DNA from 4 places in the Bradyrhizobium sp. 44 genome. Region 3 is predicted to be linked to each of the others. Evidence: predicted binding sites of a transcription regulator. Region 3 holds the regulator's gene; each other region holds the start of a gene.
The links. Region 3 encodes PhoB, which activates phosphate uptake and scavenging genes when phosphate is short. Its sites were predicted from a motif close to TGTCATNNANCTGTCAT; they were not measured.

Region 1: IVB41_RS27975 (UDP-2,3-diacylglucosamine diphosphatase) is a predicted target of PhoB. The motif match lies at 2,224-2,240, and genes of this name have one in related genera.
Region 2: IVB41_RS35260 (DUF2794 domain-containing protein) is a predicted target of PhoB. The motif match lies at 2,773-2,789, and genes of this name have one in related genera.
Region 4: IVB41_RS19645 (DUF47 domain-containing protein) is a predicted target of PhoB. The motif match lies at 2,571-2,587, and genes of this name have one in related genera.

What each region holds. Positions count from the first base shown of each region.
Region 1 is NZ_JADPIY010000029.1:468,744-473,459, forward strand. It holds gene IVB41_RS27960 (cytochrome c) at 1-857, shown strand, start outside; gene IVB41_RS27965 (Lrp/AsnC family transcriptional regulator) at 882-1,127, opposite strand; gene thiD (bifunctional hydroxymethylpyrimidine kinase/phosphomethylpyrimidine kinase) at 1,257-2,057, shown strand; gene IVB41_RS27975 (UDP-2,3-diacylglucosamine diphosphatase) at 2,264-3,076, shown strand; gene IVB41_RS27980 (glycosyltransferase family 1 protein) at 3,090-4,133, shown strand; gene IVB41_RS27985 (threonine/serine dehydratase) at 4,197-4,716, shown strand, end outside.
Region 2 is NZ_JADPIY010000043.1:52,330-57,045, reverse strand. It holds gene IVB41_RS35275 (ABC transporter permease) at 1-412, shown strand, start outside; gene IVB41_RS35270 (Bax inhibitor-1/YccA family protein) at 683-1,474, shown strand; gene IVB41_RS35265 (GNAT family N-acetyltransferase) at 1,698-2,228, shown strand; gene IVB41_RS35260 (DUF2794 domain-containing protein) at 2,341-2,709, opposite strand; gene IVB41_RS35255 (thioredoxin family protein) at 3,307-4,083, opposite strand; gene acnA (aconitate hydratase AcnA) at 4,317-4,716, opposite strand, start outside.
Region 3 is NZ_JADPIY010000008.1:408,806-413,521, forward strand. It holds gene pstC (phosphate ABC transporter permease subunit PstC) at 1-9, shown strand, start outside; gene pstA (phosphate ABC transporter permease PstA) at 14-859, shown strand; gene pstB (phosphate ABC transporter ATP-binding protein PstB) at 856-1,677, shown strand; gene phoU (phosphate signaling complex protein PhoU) at 1,688-2,404, shown strand; gene phoB (phosphate regulon transcriptional regulator PhoB) at 2,428-3,135, shown strand; gene IVB41_RS03895 (GcrA family cell cycle regulator) at 3,374-3,886, opposite strand; gene IVB41_RS03900 (aspartate aminotransferase family protein) at 4,342-4,716, shown strand, end outside.
Region 4 is NZ_JADPIY010000016.1:656,113-660,828, reverse strand. It holds gene IVB41_RS19660 (peptide chain release factor 3) at 1-389, opposite strand, end outside; gene sugE (quaternary ammonium compound efflux SMR transporter SugE) at 551-865, shown strand; gene IVB41_RS19650 (inorganic phosphate transporter) at 858-1,865, opposite strand; gene IVB41_RS19645 (DUF47 domain-containing protein) at 1,882-2,526, opposite strand; gene IVB41_RS19640 (branched-chain amino acid ABC transporter permease) at 2,685-3,653, opposite strand; gene IVB41_RS19635 (branched-chain amino acid ABC transporter permease) at 3,655-4,518, opposite strand; gene IVB41_RS19630 (ABC transporter substrate-binding protein) at 4,591-4,716, opposite strand, start outside.

The DNA.
Region 1 (4,716 bases), on a different contig from region 3:
CGCCGGTGGTGGCGGCCGCCGGCACCGCGCCCGCCCGCGCCCCTGATCTTGCCAATGGCCAGGTGATGTTCAACGCCGGCGGGTGCGCCTCATGTCATGCCGTCCCCGACCAGCCCGATCGTTTCAGGCTCGGCGGCGGCGTCGCGATCAAGTCGCCGTTCGGAACGTTCTATGCGCCGAACATCTCCTCCGATCCGACCGACGGCATCGGCAAATGGAGCGAGGCCGAATTCGTCAATGCTGCGATGCACGGGGTCTCCCCGGACGGGCAGCATTACTTTCCGGCCTTTCCCTACACGTCCTATCAGCACGCCAGGCGCGAGGACGTGCTCGATCTCTTTGCGTACCTGAAAACGCTGCCGGCCGTCGCAGGCAAGGTGCGCGACCACGACGTGCGCTTTCCGTTCAATATAAGGCGCAACGTCGGCATCTGGAAATTCCTGTTTATGGACGGCAAGCCCTTCGTCGCCGACAGCGCGAAGTCGCCGCAGTGGAATCGCGGCGCCTATCTCGTCAACAGTTTTGGCCATTGCGCGGAATGCCACAGCCCGCGCAACGCGCTTGGCGGCATCATTGCCGGACAACGCTTCGCCGGCGGCCCCAATCCGGAAGGCGAGGGATGGGTCCCCAACATCACCCAGAAGGGCCTTGGCGAGTGGAGCGCGAAGGATATTGCCTATTTCCTGAAGACCGGCGAATTGCCCGACGGCGACAGCGTCGGCGGCGCGATGACGCGGGTGATCAAGAACACCTCGCAATTGCCGGACGACGATCTCGCGGCGATGGCGGACTATCTCAAATCGCTGCCGCCGGTGGACGGTCCGCCGCGCCCCAAGCGCAAGGAGGGCGGCGCCTGATCAGGCCCGCCGTTTTCTCGACGATCAACTCGCGCCAAACGCCTTGAAGGTGATGATGGTGAGGGTGTCCTGGATGCCAGGCAACACCTGCACCTTCTCATTGACGAAGTGGCCGATATCGGTGTCGTTGTCGACGTAGAACTTCACCAGCAGGTCGTATTGACCGGCCGTGGAATAGATCTCGGAGGCGATCTCGGCTTCGGCAAGCGCATTGGCGACTACATAGGATTGGCCGAGCTTGCATTTGATCTGGACGAAAAAGGGAACCATCGCGGTCACTCCGAAAGCATATCTGGCGGCTAATAGGCCAAACCCGGCCGAATTTAGCAAGCGAACTTGCTGGGCCGGGGGAGGCGCGCTAGGACGGGCCATGGCTTCGAAAACGCGGAAAATCGCCCCATGACGACGCCCGTCGCGCTGACCATTGCCGGCTCCGATTCGAGCGGCGGCGCCGGCATCCAGGCCGACCTGAAGACCTTTGCTGCGCTCGGCGTTTTTGGCGCGTCCGCCATCACGGCGCTGACCGCGCAGAACACCCGCGGCGTCACCGGCATTCATGCGGTGCCCGCCGAATTCGTCACCGCGCAGATCGATGCGGTGTTTTCCGATCTCGAGGTCGGCGCGGTCAAGATCGGCATGGTGGCGCAAGCCGCCAGCATCGATGCGATCGCGGCCGCGCTGTCGCGCTGGGCGCCCCGGCATATCGTGCTCGATCCCGTGATGGTGGCGACATCGGGGGATCGCCTGCTCGCCTCCGAAGCGGTCGACGCCCTGCGCATCAAGCTGATGCCGCTGGCCTCGGTGATCACACCCAATCTGCCAGAGGCCGCGGCTCTGCTCGGCGAACCGGTCGCGGCCAGCGAGGCCGAGATCGAGAGCCAGGGGCGCCGGCTGATGGCGCTCGGCTGCCGGGCGGTCCTGATCAAGGGCGGGCACGGCGAGGGCGCCGAGAGCATCGACTATTTCGTCGATGCCAGCACCACGATCGCGCTGGCCGCGCCGCGCGTTGCCACTCGCAACACCCATGGCACCGGCTGCTCGCTGTCCTCGGCGGTCGCCGCCGGGCTCGCCAGAGGCGAGGATCTCGAGCGCGCCGTGCGCAACGCCAAGTTCTGGATCAGCGCGGCGATCGCGGCCGCCGACCGCTTCAGCGTCGGCCACGGCCACGGCCCGATCCATCACTTCCACAAATTTTACTGACGCCGCTCGCGAGCGCGCCGCCGTCAACCCATCGAGCCCATGCAGTTCCGGGTTGTTGCGGAGGGCGCTGCGACGCGATGTCGCCTGATTGTCGCATGCGACTGATATTCGCGGGGTGGGCGAGGCAAGCGCGATTCGGTTCCGAAGGTGCCTCAAAGGTTCAATTGGTCATCCCCCTGTCACGGGACATTGTTACAGGCTGGCGCATGGGAAGTTACGATGTGAGTGACGAGAGCCCGGAGCGGCGCTTTCGCACGTTGTTCATCTCCGACGTTCATCTCGGAGCCCGCGGTTCTCAAGCCGACCTTCTGCTCGACTTCCTGCGTTTCCATGATGCCGACACGATCTATCTCGTCGGCGACATCGTCGACGGCTGGGCGCTGAAATCGAGCTGGCATTGGCCGCAATCGCATAACGACCTCGTCCAGAAGCTTCTGCGCAAGGCGCGCAAGGGCGCCAAGGTCATCTACATTCCCGGCAATCACGACGAATTCCTGCGCAACTATTACGGCACTCATTTCGGCGGCATCGACGTGGTCGAGAATACCGTCCACACCGGCGCGGACGGCAAGCGCTATCTCGTCATCCACGGCGACATCTTCGACCTCGTGGTGCAGAACGCACGCTGGCTCGCCCATCTCGGCGACAAGGCCTACGACTTCGCGATCCAGCTCAATCGTTTCGTCAACTTCTTCCGGCGCATGTTCAAAGTGCCCTATTGGTCGCTGTCGCAATGGGCCAAGCAGAAGGTCAAGAATGCCGTCAACTATATCGGCGCGTTTGAGCAGGCGCTCGCCGCCGAGGCGCGGCGCCACGACGCCGACGGCGTGATCTGCGGCCATATCCATTACGCGGTGATCCGCGACGAGGGCGGCATCCGCTACATGAATTGCGGCGACTGGGTCGAGAGCTGCACGGCGCTGGTCGAGCACGACGACGGCCATTTCGAGATCATCACCTGGGCGGACCAGGCCGAGAAGCCGGCACAAGTCCCGCAGGTCGCAGCCAGAGCCGCATGACAAGGGCATCCTGATGCGCATCCTGGTCGCGACCGACGCCTGGCACCCGCAAGTCAACGGTGTGGTTCGGACGCTGACCAAGCTTAATGACGCCGCCCAGAGCCTTGGCGTCGAATTCGCGTTCCTGACGCCGCAATCGTTCCGCACCTTTGCGATGCCAAGCTATCGGGACGTGCGTCTGGCCATGCCGCGGCCGGGCAGAATCGCGAAGCTGATCGAGGAGGCGCATCCGGACAGCATCCACATCGCGACGGAGGGGCCGATCGGCCTGATGGTCCGGCGCTATTGCCGCCAGCGCAAGCTGCCCTTCACGACCAGCTTCCACACCCGCTTCCCCGAATATGTCCGTGCCCGGGTGCCGGTTCCGGAATCCCTGATCTGGCGGGCGCTGCGCCGATTCCACAGCCCCAGCCGCGCCGTGATGGCGGCAACGCCGGCGCTCGCCCGCGAGCTGACCGAGCGCGGCTTCGACAATGTCGTGCTGTGGCCTCGCGGCGTCGATACCAGCCTGTTCCACCCCCGCGCGATCGACCTCTGCCTGCCGGCGCCGGTGTTCTTGTCGGTCGGCCGGGTCGCGGTAGAGAAGAATCTCGAGGCCTTCCTCGACCTCGACCTGCCCGGCACCAAGGTGATCGTCGGCGACGGTCCGGAGCGTGTCGCGCTGGAGGAGGCCTATCCGGACGCGATCTTCCTCGGCGAAAAGCACGGTGAGGAACTGGCGGACATTTACGCTGCCGCCGATGTCTTCGTGTTTCCGAGCAAAACCGACACCTTCGGCCTGGTCCTGCTCGAAGCGCTGGCGAGCGGCCTGCCGGTCGCGGCGTTTCCGGTGAAGGGGCCCCGCGACGTGATCGGCGATGCGCCGGTCGGCGCGCTCGATCACGATCTGCGCAGCGCCTGCTTCGCCGCGCTGGACATCTCCCGGCAGGACTGTGTCGAATTCGCCTCCAACTACACCTGGGAGGCCTCGGCCCGGGCCTTTATCGACAGCATTTTGGCGGTCGGCGCGGTGCTGCCGGGCCGGAACGGGGCGGAGCCGGCGCGATTCGTCGCCTGAGAGCCCAGAATGCTCGCGCGGAGATGCCTTGCCCGCGCCTCATCCGCCGCGATAACATCAGGCATGACAGAACAGCTCCTCCCGATCGGCCCTGCCGATATCGATGCCGCAGCGCGCGTGATCGCACCCTTCGCCGTCCGTACGCCGCTGTTGTCCTTTCCCGTGCTCAACGAACGTGTCGGCGCAAAGGTCTATCTCAAGCCGGAGATGCTCCAGCGCACCGGCTCGTTCAAGTTCCGGGGTGCCTTCAACAAGGTCGCCTCGATCCCGCAGCACAAGCGCGCCGGCGGCGTGGTGGCGTTCTCCTCCGGCAATCACGCCCAGGGCGTGGCGGCGGCGGCCAAGATCCTCGACATGCAGGCGACCATCGTGATGCCCGCGGATGCGCCGTTGTCGAAGCGCGAGCGCACCAAATCCTACGGTGCCGAGGTCGTGCTGTACGACCGCGACCGCGACGACCGCGAGGCGATCTCGCGCGGCATCGCCGAGAAGCGCGGTGCGACGCTGGTCAGGCCCTATGACGATCCCTTCGTGATCGCCGGCCAAGGCACCGCCGGCCGCGAGATCGCCGAGGACATGGCGG
Region 2 (4,716 bases), on a different contig from region 3:
GACGGTCGGCTCGGTCGTGACCAACCTGGCGCTGGCGATCCGCGGCGCCAGCGCGGTGACCCTGATCTCGGCGATCCTGGTGTTGGGCGGCGCTCTCGCCGCCGGCCATCGCCACCGGGTCTACGATGCGGTGATCCTCAAGACCCTCGGCGCGACCCGGCTGCGGCTGCTCGGCGCCTATGCGCTCGAATACCTCTTGATCGGGCTTGCAACCGCAATGTTCGGCGTTTTCGCCGGCAGCGTCGCGGCCTGGATGATCGTGACCCGACTGATGACCCTCACCTTCGTCTGGCAGGGCGGCAGCGCCGCCGGCGTGGTCGCGGCTGCCTTGGTCGTCACGGTCGGCCTGGGTCTCGCCGGCACGCTGCTGGCGTTGAACAAAAAGCCCGCCACGGTGTTGCGGAATTTGTGACAAATGGTAGCGGGCGGCGGCACGGGAGCGAAATCGCACGATTCCGGCGATTAACCACGTCCGCTCGTCTGGATTGCAGGGAAGGGCGACATTCAGCCGCGCGTGGACGGTTGCAGCGGATGTGTTAGTTTCCCACATATCGAATGGGTTCGGAGCCCCGATTGTTAGCCAAAATTTAGTCGGCAGACATCGGTATCCGAGATAGAATTTGACGAACCGGCGGCGTGGCGACCCTCATGCCGGACCGGACCAACCAACGGGAATTCGACCATGTCGGACCTAGATCGCAATTACGCTTCTCCTTTCGGCAGGGCCGCCGGGCGTGTTGACGCCGCGACGGTCGATGCCGGCCTGCGCGCCTACATGCTGCGCATCTACAACTACATGAGCATCGGCCTGGCCATCACAGGCCTTGCCGCGCTCGGCGTCTACATGGCCGCCGTGACGGATGTTCCGACCCCGGAAGCCGTCCGCGTCGGCAAGCTGTTCCTGACGCCGTTCGGCTACGCGATGTTCGTCAGCCCGCTGAAGTGGCTGTTCATGCTCGCGCCGCTCGCCATGGTGTTCGTGATCTCGGCGGGCATCAACCGTCTCGCTCCCTCGACCGCCCAAATCCTGTTCTGGGTGTTCGCGGCGCTGATGGGCGTCTCGCTGTCCTCGATCTTCCTGGTGTTCACGCACACCTCGATCGTGCGGGTGTTCTTCATCACCGCGGCGACCTTCGGCGCGCTCAGCCTCTACGGCTACACCACCAAGCGTGACATGAGCGGAATGGGTTCGTTCCTGTTCATGGGCCTGATCGGCATCGTCATCGCGAGCCTGGTGAACCTGTTCCTGGCGAGCTCGGTGCTGCAGTTCGTCGTGTCGGTGGTCGGCGTGCTGGTGTTCGCGGGCCTCACCGCCTGGGATACCCAGCGGCTGAAGAACGACTACATCTACGGCTACGCCTCGGCCGGCGGTGACATCGCAGAGCGTGCGGCCATCACCGGCGCGCTGTCGCTGTACCTGAACTTCATCAACCTGTTCACGCTGCTCCTGCAGCTCCTCGGCCAGCGCGACTAAGCGCCAGACCAGAGCGAACGACACCAGCCCCGGCCGAAAGGCCGGGGTTTTGGTTTGGGCGTGATGTTCCCTCAACCAACGTCATTGCGAGGAGCTCTTGCGACGAAGCAATCCAGAGTCCTTCCACGGACGCATTTCTGGATTGATTCGTTCCGCTCGCAATGACGACGTGGGGAGGCCGTTGCCTCTTCCAGTCGTCCCGGGAAGGCTCTAATCTTGCGGCATGTCCGCACCCGAAATCAGGCCCACCCTTGAGGCCGACCTGCCCGCCATCACCGCCATCTACCAGCAGGCTGTCCGCGAGGGCACCGCGACATTCGAGCTGGAGCCGCCCGACCTCGCCGAGATGACGCGCCGCTACCGCACGCTGATCGACGGCGGCTATCCCTATTTCGTCGCCATCCTCGACGGGCGCGTCGCCGGCTACGCCTATGCCGGCGCCTACCGGCCGCGGCCGGCCTACCGCTTCACGGTCGAGAACTCGATCTATCTCGATCCGTCCTTTCACCGCCGCGGCATCGGAGCGCTCCTGCTGGAGCGGCTGATCGTCGAATGCGAGGCGCGCGGCTTCCGCCAGATGATCGCCGTGATCGGCGATTCCGCCAATGCCGGCTCGATCGGCGTGCACACCAAGGGCGGCTTCAGGATGATCGGCACGCATCCCAGCGTCGGGCTGAAATTCGGCCGCTGGCTGGACACGGTGATGATGCAGCGCGACCTCGGCGAGGGCGCGAAGAGCGTGCCGACAAAATAGGTCTCGTTGGGTGGGCAAAGCGAAGCGTGCCCACCATCACCAACGCGTTTGACGAAAGATGGTGGGCACGGCGCGATGCGCCTTTGCCCACCCTACAGCACCAAGCGCGCCGCTACACCACCGCCAGCTTGCGATCGATCACCAGGAGCACGCGCTCCAGCTCGTGGCCGCGGCGCAGGATCAGGCCCGTCGCCGAGATCACGCTGTACATGCCCTGCTTGCGCGCGAGGCGCGGATCCTTCTCGATGCGATAGATCGGCACTTCCGAAGCGCGGCGAAAGACCGAGAACACGGCGCGATCCTTGAGGAAGTCGATGGCGTAGTCGCGCCACTCGCCGTCGGCGACCATCCGGCCGTAGAGATTGAGAATACGGTGCAGCTCGAGCCGGTTGAACGTTACGCGGCTCGGTTGCGCATTCGAAGCGGCGGGGCGCGCCGCCGCGCGCTGTTCGCTCGGATCGGCATCCTCCGACAGACTCATAGGCTGCCTCCTGTCGTATCAGCATGACCGCGTCCGCGAAGACCGTCCCCGGAACCGCGGATCATGACAGTTGCATGATCGCGCCAACTGTTCCCCACTGCAAGGGGCCCTGTAAGGACGTTGGACCGGAGCAAACCGCCCACACGTAGCGGTGGAACTCTGTCGCGGCAAACCGTCACGGGATCGTTAGCAGGAATCATAGTGTCGCCGCTTTTCCGCCAAGCGACTGCCGCCCTGCATTGCGAAAAGACTTGTGTGCGTTGACCCGGTCCTTTCGGTTCCGGATTCCTCAGCCCCCAGCCCCCCGGGGCCGTCAGGATCGGGTCTGTTCGCACGACAAGGAGGGCCAACGCGAGTTGGTCCTTTTTTGTTTGGGCCGGTTTTGTTTGTCCCGGGATGTTTTCGCCTCGACGGATCTCTTCCTCATCAGCGAGAACACTCCCTCCCCTCATCCTGAGGAGCCGCGAAGTGGCGTCTCGAAGGATCGAGGCCGAGCTGCCTCAGCAGGGCCTGCGTGGTTCGAGACGCGCGCAAGAGCGCGCTCCTCACCATGAGGATTGAGAGTGCGCTTGAATCGGAATATTCGAAGTGTGCGCGTTAGTGCAGCGACGTGTACGCCGCGCCCAGCATCGGGCCCGGCTTTTCACGGCTGCCGTCCTGGACGTAGACCACAGCACCGTCGACGCCGTCGCGCGTGAGGTTCTCGATCGGCACCGTCCAGCTTTCCGGACGGCCGGTCCAGTCGCCGACCTTGAGCAGGTTGCGCACCACGTTGTGATAGATCACCTGCTGTCCGCGATTTTCACCGCGGCTGATCGCGATCGGCACCGACTTCGCAATCGAGCAGATCCAGACCTCGCCGTGGGACGCCGTCGGCTCCTTGCTCGCGGCCACCGAGACGTTGATCTGCTTGCCCGCGAGCGACATCGTCACCGGCACGCTCATCACACCAGTGCCCGTGTCGGTTTTGCCGATCGCGCTTTCGATGCCAGTGCGATCGCTGCCCACGACATGCGTGGAGCCGTTGACCACGACCTGCGGCGTGTAGACTTCGCGGTCGCCGCGCATGCGCGAATAGGCACGCTGCCGTGCAGAGAAGCGCGAATCGGCCAATGTGTCCTTCCAGCCGAGATAGTCCCAATAGTCGATCGGCATGCTCAGCGCGATGATCGAGGGATCGCGGGCGAGGTCGCCGATGATCTTGTCGGCCGGCGGGCAGGAGGAGCAGCCCTGCGAGGTAAACAATTCGACAACGGCGCGGGGATCAGCCTCGGCAGGACGAATGACGGCGACGATCGCACAGAGACCAAGTGCACCCGACCAGAGGGCGCCGGACCAACGTGAAACCAGATGAGAAGCCGTCATTGTTGTCATGTCGAACGCCGCACACCATTGCTCGCGAGAGGGAAAGCTTACCGCCGGATGGTCACCGTAGTCTTACGGGCCTCACACCTTCGTCCGCCACAGCAGCCGTCCAGGGCGTGAGGTTCTCCGCCGGGCGGGCCATCCGAAGCCTGCCGCAAACGCGTGAAGGCGGCCTTGTGATAGGCCGCCTTCGTGTAACCTACTACTCACTTCGCAGTGAGCCACCGTTCACAAATCCGCGCTTACGCCGCGAGCTTGCGCAGCACGTAGTGCAGGATGCCGCCGTTGCGGTAGTATTCGAGCTCGTCCAGCGTATCGATGCGGCAGAGCAGCGAAACGCGTTGCAGCGAACCGTCGCCGGAGACGATCTCCGCGGTCAGCTTCTGGCGCGGCTTGAGGTCGCCGATGAGGCCGCGCAGCGTGACCTTCTCGTCGCCCTTCAGACCGAGCGACGACCAGGAGGTGCCGTCCTCGAAGGTCAGCGGCAGCACGCCCATGCCGACCAGGTTGGAGCGGTGGATGCGCTCGAAGCTCTGGCAGATCACGGCACGCACGCCGAGCAGCCGCGTGCCCTTCGCGGCCCAGTCGCGCGAGGAGCCGTTGCCGTATTCGGCGCCGGCGAACACCACCAGCGGCACCTGC
Region 3 (4,716 bases):
GGGAACTGACGCCATGAATCCGATCTATTCACGCCGCCGCCGCAAGGACATCGTCGTCCGCGGGCTCTGCATCGCCGCAACCGCCTTCGGTGTCACCTGGCTCGCGCTGATCCTGATTACGCTGCTCTACAACGGACTGGCCGGACTCAATGTCCAGCTGTTCACCGAGAACACGCCGCCACCGGGATCGAACGAAGGCGGCCTGCTCAACGCCATCGTCGGCTCGCTGATCATGACCGTGATCGGCGTCGGCATCGGCGCGCCGCTCGGCATGTTCGCCGGCACCTATCTCGCCGAATACGGCCGCAACGACCGGCTGACCTCGGTGATCCGCTTCATCAACGACATCCTGCTCTCGGCACCCTCGATCATCATCGGCCTGTTCATCTACGGCGCGGTGGTGGTGCCGATGCGCGGCTTCTCCGCGATCGCAGGCTCGCTCGCGCTCGCGGTCATCGTGATCCCGGTGGTGCTGCGCACGACCGAGGACATGCTGCTGCTGGTGCCGAACGCGTTGCGCGAGGCGGCCTCGGCGCTCGGCCTGCCGCGTTCGCTGGTGATCAAGCGGATCGCTTATCGCGCTGCCCGTTCGGGTCTCATCACGGGCGTGCTGCTCGCGACCGCCCGCGTCGCCGGTGAAACCGCGCCGCTGCTGTTCACCGCGCTGTCGAACCAGTTCTTCAGCCTCGGCCTAAACAAAACGATGGCGAACCTGCCGGTGACCATCAACAACTTCGTGCAGAGCCCCTATGCCTATTGGAAGCAGCTGGCCTGGAGCGGCGCGCTGCTCATCACCCTGACCGTTCTTGCCCTTAATATTTTCGCGCGCATCCTTGGCGCCGAGAGGACCGCAAAATGAGTGATCTTTCCGTATCGATGAGCGCGTCAGGTGGACTGCCGCACGCGGCAGTGCTGCCGGAGGCGCCCCCCAAGGTGACCGTGCGCAACCTGAACTTCTATTACGGCGAGCACCATGCGCTGAAGAACATCAACCTGACGCTCGGCGCCAACCGTGTCACGGCGTTCATCGGTCCGTCAGGCTGCGGCAAGTCGACCCTGCTGCGCATCTTCAACCGGATGTACGACCTCTATCCCGGTCAGCGCGCCACCGGTCAGCTCATGCTCGACCAGACCAACATCCTCGACGGCAAGCTGGACCTCAATCTGCTGCGCGCCCGCGTCGGCATGGTATTCCAGAAGCCCACGCCGTTCCCGATGACGATCTACGAGAACATCGCGTTCGGCATCCGTCTCTATGAGAAGATCTCGAAGTCCGAGATGGACGGCCGCGTCGAGAAGGCGCTGCGCGGCGGCGCGCTGTGGAACGAGGTCAAGGACAAGCTCAACGCCTCCGGCCTGTCGCTCTCCGGCGGCCAGCAGCAGCGTCTCTGCATCGCCCGCACCGTCGCGGTGCGGCCCGAGGTGATCCTGTTCGACGAACCCTGTTCGGCGCTCGACCCGATCTCGACCGCCAAGGTCGAGGAGCTGATCCAGGAGCTGTCCGAGGATTACACGATCGCGATCGTCACCCACAACATGCAGCAGGCGGCGCGCGTCTCCGACAAGACCGCCTTCATGTATCTCGGCGAGTTGATCGAGTTCGACGACACCAGCAAGATCTTCACGTCGCCGTCCGACCGGCGCACGCAGGATTACATCACCGGCCGGTTCGGCTAGGAGACGCGACATGGGTTCTGAACATACCGCAAAGGCCTTCGACACCGACCTCCAGGAACTCACACGCCTGGTCGCAGAGATGGGCGGCATCGCCGAGCGCATGATCGTCGAGTCCGTCGACGCATTGATCCGCCGCGACGTCCCGCTCGGCCAGCGCGTCGTCGCCATCGACACTGAACTCGACGCGCTGCAGAAGCGCATCGAGGAACGCGCGGTGCTCACCATCGCCCGGCGCCAGCCAATGGCGGTCGATCTGCGCGAGATCGTCGGCGCCATGCGCGTCGCGACCGATCTCGAGCGCATCGGCGACCTCGCCAAGAACATGGGCAAGCGCGTTGCGGCGCTGGAGACGGACTTCCATCCGCTCAAGCTGTTCCGCGGCCTCGAGCACATGACCGACCTCGTGCAGCAGCAAGTCAAGTCGGTGCTGGACGCTTATGCCGCGCATGATTTGCCGGCGGCGATGGCGGTGTGGAAGGGTGACGAGGAAGTCGACGCCATCTGCACCTCGCTGTTCCGCGAGCTCCTCACCTACATGATGGAGGATCCGCGCAACATCTCGTTCTGTATTCACCTGATGTTCTGCGCCAAGAATATCGAGCGGATCGGCGACCACGCCACCAACATCGCCGAGACCGTGTTCTACATGATTGAGGGCCAGGCGATCACCGACAAGCGGCCGAAGGGCGACATGACGACCTTCGCCAACACGGTACCGAACACCTGAAGACTTAAGGGAGCGACGACCCGATGGGCGCACGCATTATGGTGGTTGAGGACGAGGAAGCCCTGACCGAGCTTCTCCGCTACAACCTCGAAGGCGACGGCTATGACGTCGAGACGGTGATGCGCGGCGACGACGCCGACACCCGCCTCAAGGAGCACATCCCCGATCTGATCGTGCTCGACTGGATGCTGCCGGGCCTGTCAGGCATCGAGTTGTGCCGGCGGCTTCGCACCCGTCCCGAGACCAAGCAGCTCCCGATCATCATGCTCACCGCGCGCGGCGAGGAGAGCGAGCGGGTGCGGGGTCTTGCGACCGGCGCCGACGATTACATCGTCAAGCCATTCTCGGTGCCGGAGCTGCTGGCGCGCGTGAAAGGCCTGCTGCGGCGCGCAAGCCCGGAGCGGCTCGCCACCGTCCTTGCTTTTGGCGACATCGAGCTCGACCGCGACAAGCGCCGCGTGGCGCGCTCGGGCCGGCCGATCGATCTCGGTCCGACCGAATATCGCCTGCTGGAGTTCTTCCTGGAGCATCCGGGACGGGTGTTCTCGCGCGAGCAACTGCTCGACAGCGTCTGGGGCCGCGACATCTATATCGACGAGCGTACCGTCGACGTGCATATCGGCCGCCTGCGCAAGCTGCTCAATCTCGGCCGCGAGCAGGACCCGATCCGCACCGTCCGCGGCGCCGGTTACGCGCTGGATGATCGGTTTGCCAAGGCGGAGCAGGTATAGGGTTGCAGCCTTGTTTGTTGGCAAGCTGTCCCGAATTCTTCGACGTCGTCCCGGACAAGCGAGCGCTGATCCGGGACCCATAACCACCGAACGTGGTTTGGCGAAGACTCGGAGCGACCCCTTTCGCACGGCAACTGCGCGCTCGGAGTATGGGTCCCGGCCCCCCGCGCGCAATTGCGCACTAGGCCGGGACGAGACTGAAATCGTTGAGCCGTCTTCGCGCGACGACTTGCCGTAATTACCGCGGCCCCGGCTTCACCGGTGCACGCCGCCGATCCGACGCCGGCTGGTACGCGACGCGCGAGTGCTGGGCGCAATAGGGCAGGCCGGACAGCGCCCGTCCACCGCAGAAGAAGAAGTCCGGGCTTGAGGGATCGCCGACCGGCCAGTGGCAGGTCGCCTCGTTCAATTCCAGCAGCGACAGCCGCTGGCTCATCGGCACCACGTTGTCGTAGGTGACCGGATCCGGCTCAGCCTCGACCTCGAAGGCCTGCGCCAGCGCGGTGTTGCCGCGCGAGATCGGGCGGCTCACCCGCATCATGTGCTGCGCGGGGCGCGCCTTGCGCGGCCGGGGCGCTGCCGACGAAGGGCTCTTGGCGCGGCCCGAGAGGCCGAGCCTGTGCACTTTGCCGATCACGGCATTGCGGGTCACATTGCCGAGCTCCGCCGCGATCTGGCTGGCCGAAAGTCCGGCCTCCCAGAGCTTTTTCAGCTGCTCGACGCGATCATCGGACCAGGTCAAAACCGTCATTGCACCCTTTCCCTCGCTGCGCGCCAGCCATCCTGGGGCCTCGCAGCGAATGCCTAAGCCTTCAAAAACCCGTGCCGCCAGAATCCCTTAAGGCTCGCCGGGCGCGTCTTGAACGCCCGAACGTTTACGCCGGTACATAAGGACTTAAAGATCAGAACCACTGCACGAGATGTCGTATCTGACAATCCAAACGCTACAATATGGCGTGACTCCCGCGCAAGAGTCCGCCGACTCGCTTCCACATGTTCCGTGACTAAATCCCGCAAAATCGGCACCGCAAGACTACGGATTCAGCGTTTCGCGAGGCTTTCCGGGCGGCATTGACACCCGTTTCACCAGGCCTAAGATAGTCGCGCGTGCCGCCCTCAAGAGGCGGCACGTTTCGTTTTCCGGGCCGGTCGATGGTGCGTTGCGCAATGCACGCTCACACCGTCCGCAACATTCAAGTGACCGTCATGACTAACAGCGCAGCGCCGCATTTGCTCCCCGTTTTCGCCAGGTCCGACCTCGGTTTCGAGCGTGGCGAAGGCTGCTGGCTGATCGCGACCAATGGCGAGCGCTATCTGGACTTCACCTCCGGCGTTGCGGTGAATGCGCTCGGCCATGCCCATCCGGCGCTGGTCGCGGCGTTGCAGGAGCAGGCCACGAAGCTCTGGCACATGTCGAACCTGTTCCAGAGCCCGGACGGCGAAAAGCTCGCCGCGCGCCTGTGCAATGAAAGTTTCGCGGAGTTCGTGTTCTTCTGCAATTCCGGCGCCGAAGCGCTGGAATGCGTGATCAAGGTCGTGCGCCGTTATCACGCCGCGAAGGGCCATCCCGACCGCTATCGC
Region 4 (4,716 bases), on a different contig from region 3:
TCGATGCCCTTGGCGGCGTCGATCACCATGACGGCGGAATCGACCGCCGTGAGCGTGCGATAGGTGTCTTCCGAAAAGTCCTCGTGGCCCGGGGTGTCCAGCAGGTTGAACACGAGGCCCTCGAACTCGAAGGTCATAACCGATGTCACGACCGAGATGCCGCGCTCGCGCTCGATCTTCATCCAGTCCGAACGCGTGTTGCGCCGCTCGCCTTTGGCCTTGACCTGCCCGGCCAGATTGATGGCGCCGCCGAACAGCAGCAGCTTTTCGGTCAGCGTGGTCTTGCCGGCGTCCGGATGCGAGATGATCGCAAAGGTACGCCGCCGCGACACTTCAGCGGCAAGCGAGGAACGGGCCGTCGATTCGGCTGTGGTGGCGATGTCGGACATTGCGGCAGCGTTTGGCAGGGAAAATGAGCCTGATCAAGCCTCATCTGGTGATTGCGGAGCCTTCCGACCAGTCCCATATCCGCTTGGTTGGGAGGGACGACCTTCCCTTTCCATCAGCACACCAGTCGCGGGGACGACCCTGCCTTGAATGGAGGGTCGTCATGGCCTGGAGCATCCTGTTCGTCGCCGGTCTGCTGGAGATCTCCTGGGCGATCGGCCTCAAATATACCGAGGGGTTCACCAAGCTCGTTCCGTCGGTTCTCACGCTCGGCGCCATGGCCGGCAGCATCATCCTGCTCGGGCTCGCCCTCAAATCGCTGCCGATTGGAACTGCTTATGCAGTCTGGACCGGTATCGGCGCGGTCGGTACCGCGACGCTCGGCATCATCCTGTTCGGCGAGCCGGCCACCGCGTTCCGCCTCGCCAGCATCGGGCTGATCGTCGCCGGGATTGTCGGACTGAAGCTGGTTACCTGACGAAGATCTTGACCGCCCACCAGCTCAGCGCGGCGACGATGGCCGAGGCCGGCATCGTGATCACCCAGGCATAGACGATCGAGCTGGCGACGTTCCAGCGCACGGCCGAGAGGCGCCGGGCGGCGCCGACGCCGACGATGGCGCCGGTGATGGTGTGGGTGGTCGAGACGGGAACGCCGAGGAAGGTCGCCATGAACAGGGTCGCGGCACCGCCGGTCTCGGCGCAAAAGCCCTGCATCGGGGTCAGCTTGGTGATGCGCAGGCCCATGGTCCGAACGATGCGCCAGCCGCCCATCAGCGTCCCCATCGCCATTGCGGCCTGGCACGAAAGCACCACCCAGAAGGGGACGAAGAATTCGCCGCCGAGCTGGCCCTGCGAATAGAGCAGCACGGCGATGATGCCCATGGTCTTCTGCGCGTCGTTGCCGCCGTGGCCGAGCGAATAGAGCGAGGCGGAGGCGAATTGCAGGATGCGGAAGGCGCGATCCACGGCAAAGGGCGTGGAGCGCACCGAGGCCCAGGAGACGATCGCAACCAGCACCATCGCGAGCAGAAAGCCGACGAGCGGAGACAGCACGATGGCGATCACCGTCTTGGACAATCCGCTCCAGACCACCGCCGAAAGGCCCGCTTTGGCCACGCCGGCACCAAACAAGCCCCCGATCAATGCGTGCGACGAGGACGATGGGATGCCGAGCGCCCATGTCACCAGGTTCCAGACGATGGCGCCGACCAGCGCAGCGAAGATCACCTGGGCATCCACGATCGCGGGATCGATGATGCCGGTGCCGATGGTCTGGGCGACGTGCAGCCCGAACACCATGAAGGCGACGAAATTGAAGAAGGCGGCCCAGAACACCGCGTATTGCGGCCGCAGCACGCGGGTCGAGACGATGGTCGCGATCGAATTGGCGGCGTCGTGCAGGCCGTTCAGGAAGTCGAACAGCAGCGCGACGGCGATCAGTCCGACCAGGACGGGAAGACCCAACGCAACATCCACGGCGCGGTCCCCTGCCCTAAACTTGCTCGATGACGATGCTGTTGATCTCGTTCGCGACGTCGTCGAAGCGGTCGGCGACCTTCTCGAGATGGTCGTAGATCTCCGCGCCGACGATGAAATCCATCGCGTTGCCGTTGCGATGCTTGAGGAACAGTTCCTTCAGCCCGATATCATGGAGATCGTCGACGCGGCCTTCCAGCTTGCCCAGCTCTTCCGTGATCGCGGTCAGCATGGCCACGTTCTGGCCGATCTTCTGCATCAACGGCAGCGCACGGCCGACCAGATTGGCGCATTCGATCAGAAGCCCGCCGATCTCCCGCATCGGCGGCTCGAAGCTGCGGACCTCGAACAGCATCACGGCCTTGGCGGTCTGTTGCATCTGGTCGATGGCGTCGTCCATCGAGGTGATCAGGTTCTTGATGTCGCCGCGGTCGAACGGGGTGATGAAGGTCCGGCGCACCGCCGTCAGCACCTCACGGGTGATGTTGTCGGCATCGTTCTCGAACTGGTTGACGCGCTGGCAATAGACCGGCGTCTCCTCACCCCCGTTGAGCATGCTCTGGAGCGCGATCGAGCCCTGGATCACCGTCTGGGCGTGGCGGTCGAACAGGTCGAAGAACCGTTCTTCCTTGGGCAGGAAAGCGCGAAACAATCGCATCATGGGAGAGAGACTACCGGTTGGATTATGGCCTGGCCCGAGCGGGCCGTCATGAAACTGTCATAGACCATTTTCGATCCACGCGCGTGCCACCTCACGCCCGTGGAGCCGGATCATCCACCGCTTTCGCGCGTCAGCCTATCTTCTGTTATATCAATTACTTACAGCGACCGCCGGAAGTAATGCGCGATTTCGCCGATGACGCCGCGGCGGAAGGTGAGCACGCAGATCACGAAGATCGAGCCCTGGATCACGGTCACCCATTGGCCGAACCCCGCCAGATATTGCTGCATGGCGATGATCACGAAGGCACCGACCACGGGACCGAACACGGTTCCGAGTCCGCCGACCAGCGTCATCAGCACGACTTCGCCCGACATCGACCAGTGCACGTCGGTGAGCGAGGCGTTCTGCGCCACGAAGACTTTCAGCGCACCGGCAAAGCCGGCCAGCGTGCCCGACAGGACGAAAGCCAGGAACTTGTACTGATCGGTGCGGTAACCCAGCGAGATCGCGCGCGGCTCGTTCTCGCGGATCGCCTTGAGGACTTCGCCGAACGGCGAGTTGATGATGCGGAAGATCAACAGGAAGCCGGCGAGGAAGCCGACCAGAACCACGTAGTAGAGCACGGTCGGCTTGGTCAGATCGAAGACGCCGAACATGCGTCCCTGCGGAATGCCCTGGATGCCGTCTTCACCATGGGTGAACGGGGCCTGGAGGTAGATGAAGTACAGAAGCTGCGACAGCGCCAGCGTGATCATCGAGAAATAGATGCCCTGGCGGCGGATCGAGATATAGCCCGTGATGAGCGAGAGCACGAAGGCACCGGCGACGCCGACGAGGATGCCGAGCTCCGGCGGCAGCGCCCACACCTTCAGCGCATGCGCGCTGCAATAGCCGGCCGTGCCCAGGAACATCGCATGGCCGAAGGACAGCAAACCGCCATAGCCGATCAGCAGGTTGAAGGCGCAGGCGAGCAGCGCGAAGCACAGCGCCTGCATCACGAAGAACGGGTAGACCCCCGTGAATGGCACCGAAGCCAGCAGCAGCGCCATCACCACGAAGACGATCATCTCGTCGCGGATCGCGCGCGGGGTTACCGGCAGCGTGTCGTCCGTCAAGGCTGTCATGTCAGGCCGCCCTTCCCGTCAATCCCGTTGGCTTCACCAAGAGCACCAGCACCATCAGCACGAACACGACGGTGTTGGAGGCCTCGGGGTAGAAATACTTGGTCAGGCCCTCGATCACACCGAGCGCGAAGCCGGTGATGATGGAGCCCATGATCGATCCCATGCCGCCGATCACCACCACCGCGAACACCACGATGATGAGGTCGGCGCCCATCAGCGGTCGCACCTGGTTGATCGGCGCCGACAGCACGCCGGCGAGCGCGGCAAGGCCGACACCGAGCCCGTAGGTCAACGTGATCATGCGCGGAACGTTGACGCCGAAGGCGCGCACCAGCGTCGGGTTTTCGGTGGCGGCGCGCAAATAGGCGCCGAGCCGGGTCTTCTCGATCAGGAACCAGGTCGCGATGCAGACCACCAGCGAGAAGATGACGACCCAGCCGCGATAGACCGGCAGGAACATGAAGCCGAGATTCATGCCGCCCTTGAGCTGGTCCGGAATGGCGTAAGGCAGGCCGGAGGAGCCGAAATAGTTCTGGAACACGCCCTGCACGATCAGCGCAATGCCGAAGGTCAGAAGCAGGCCGTAGAGATGATCCAGCCCGGTCAGCCATTGCAGCATGGTCCGTTCCAGGATCATGCCGAAGATGCCGACAATGATCGGTGCAAACAGCAACGCCCACCAGTAGTTGATGCCGCCGAGGTTCAGCAGGAAGTACGCGACGAACGCGCCCATCATATAGAGCGCGCCATGGGCGAAATTGATGATGTTGAGCATGCCGAAGATCACGGCAAGCCCGAGACTGAGCAGCGCGTAGAACGAGCCGTTGATCAGTCCCACCAGTAGCTGAGCGTAAAGAGCCTGCATCGATCCCGCACCCGGTCCCTTCGGCGTTCCCTGAAAGCCGCCCGCAGGCCTGATGGCCTGCGGGCGGTTATCTTACTTCTTCAACAGAGCGCACTTGCTCTCGGACAGCGGCGTGAAGGCCTGGTCGCCCGGCACCGTGCCGACCAGCTTGTAGAAATCCCACGGTCCCTTGGACTCGGAGGGCTTCTTCACCTCGAA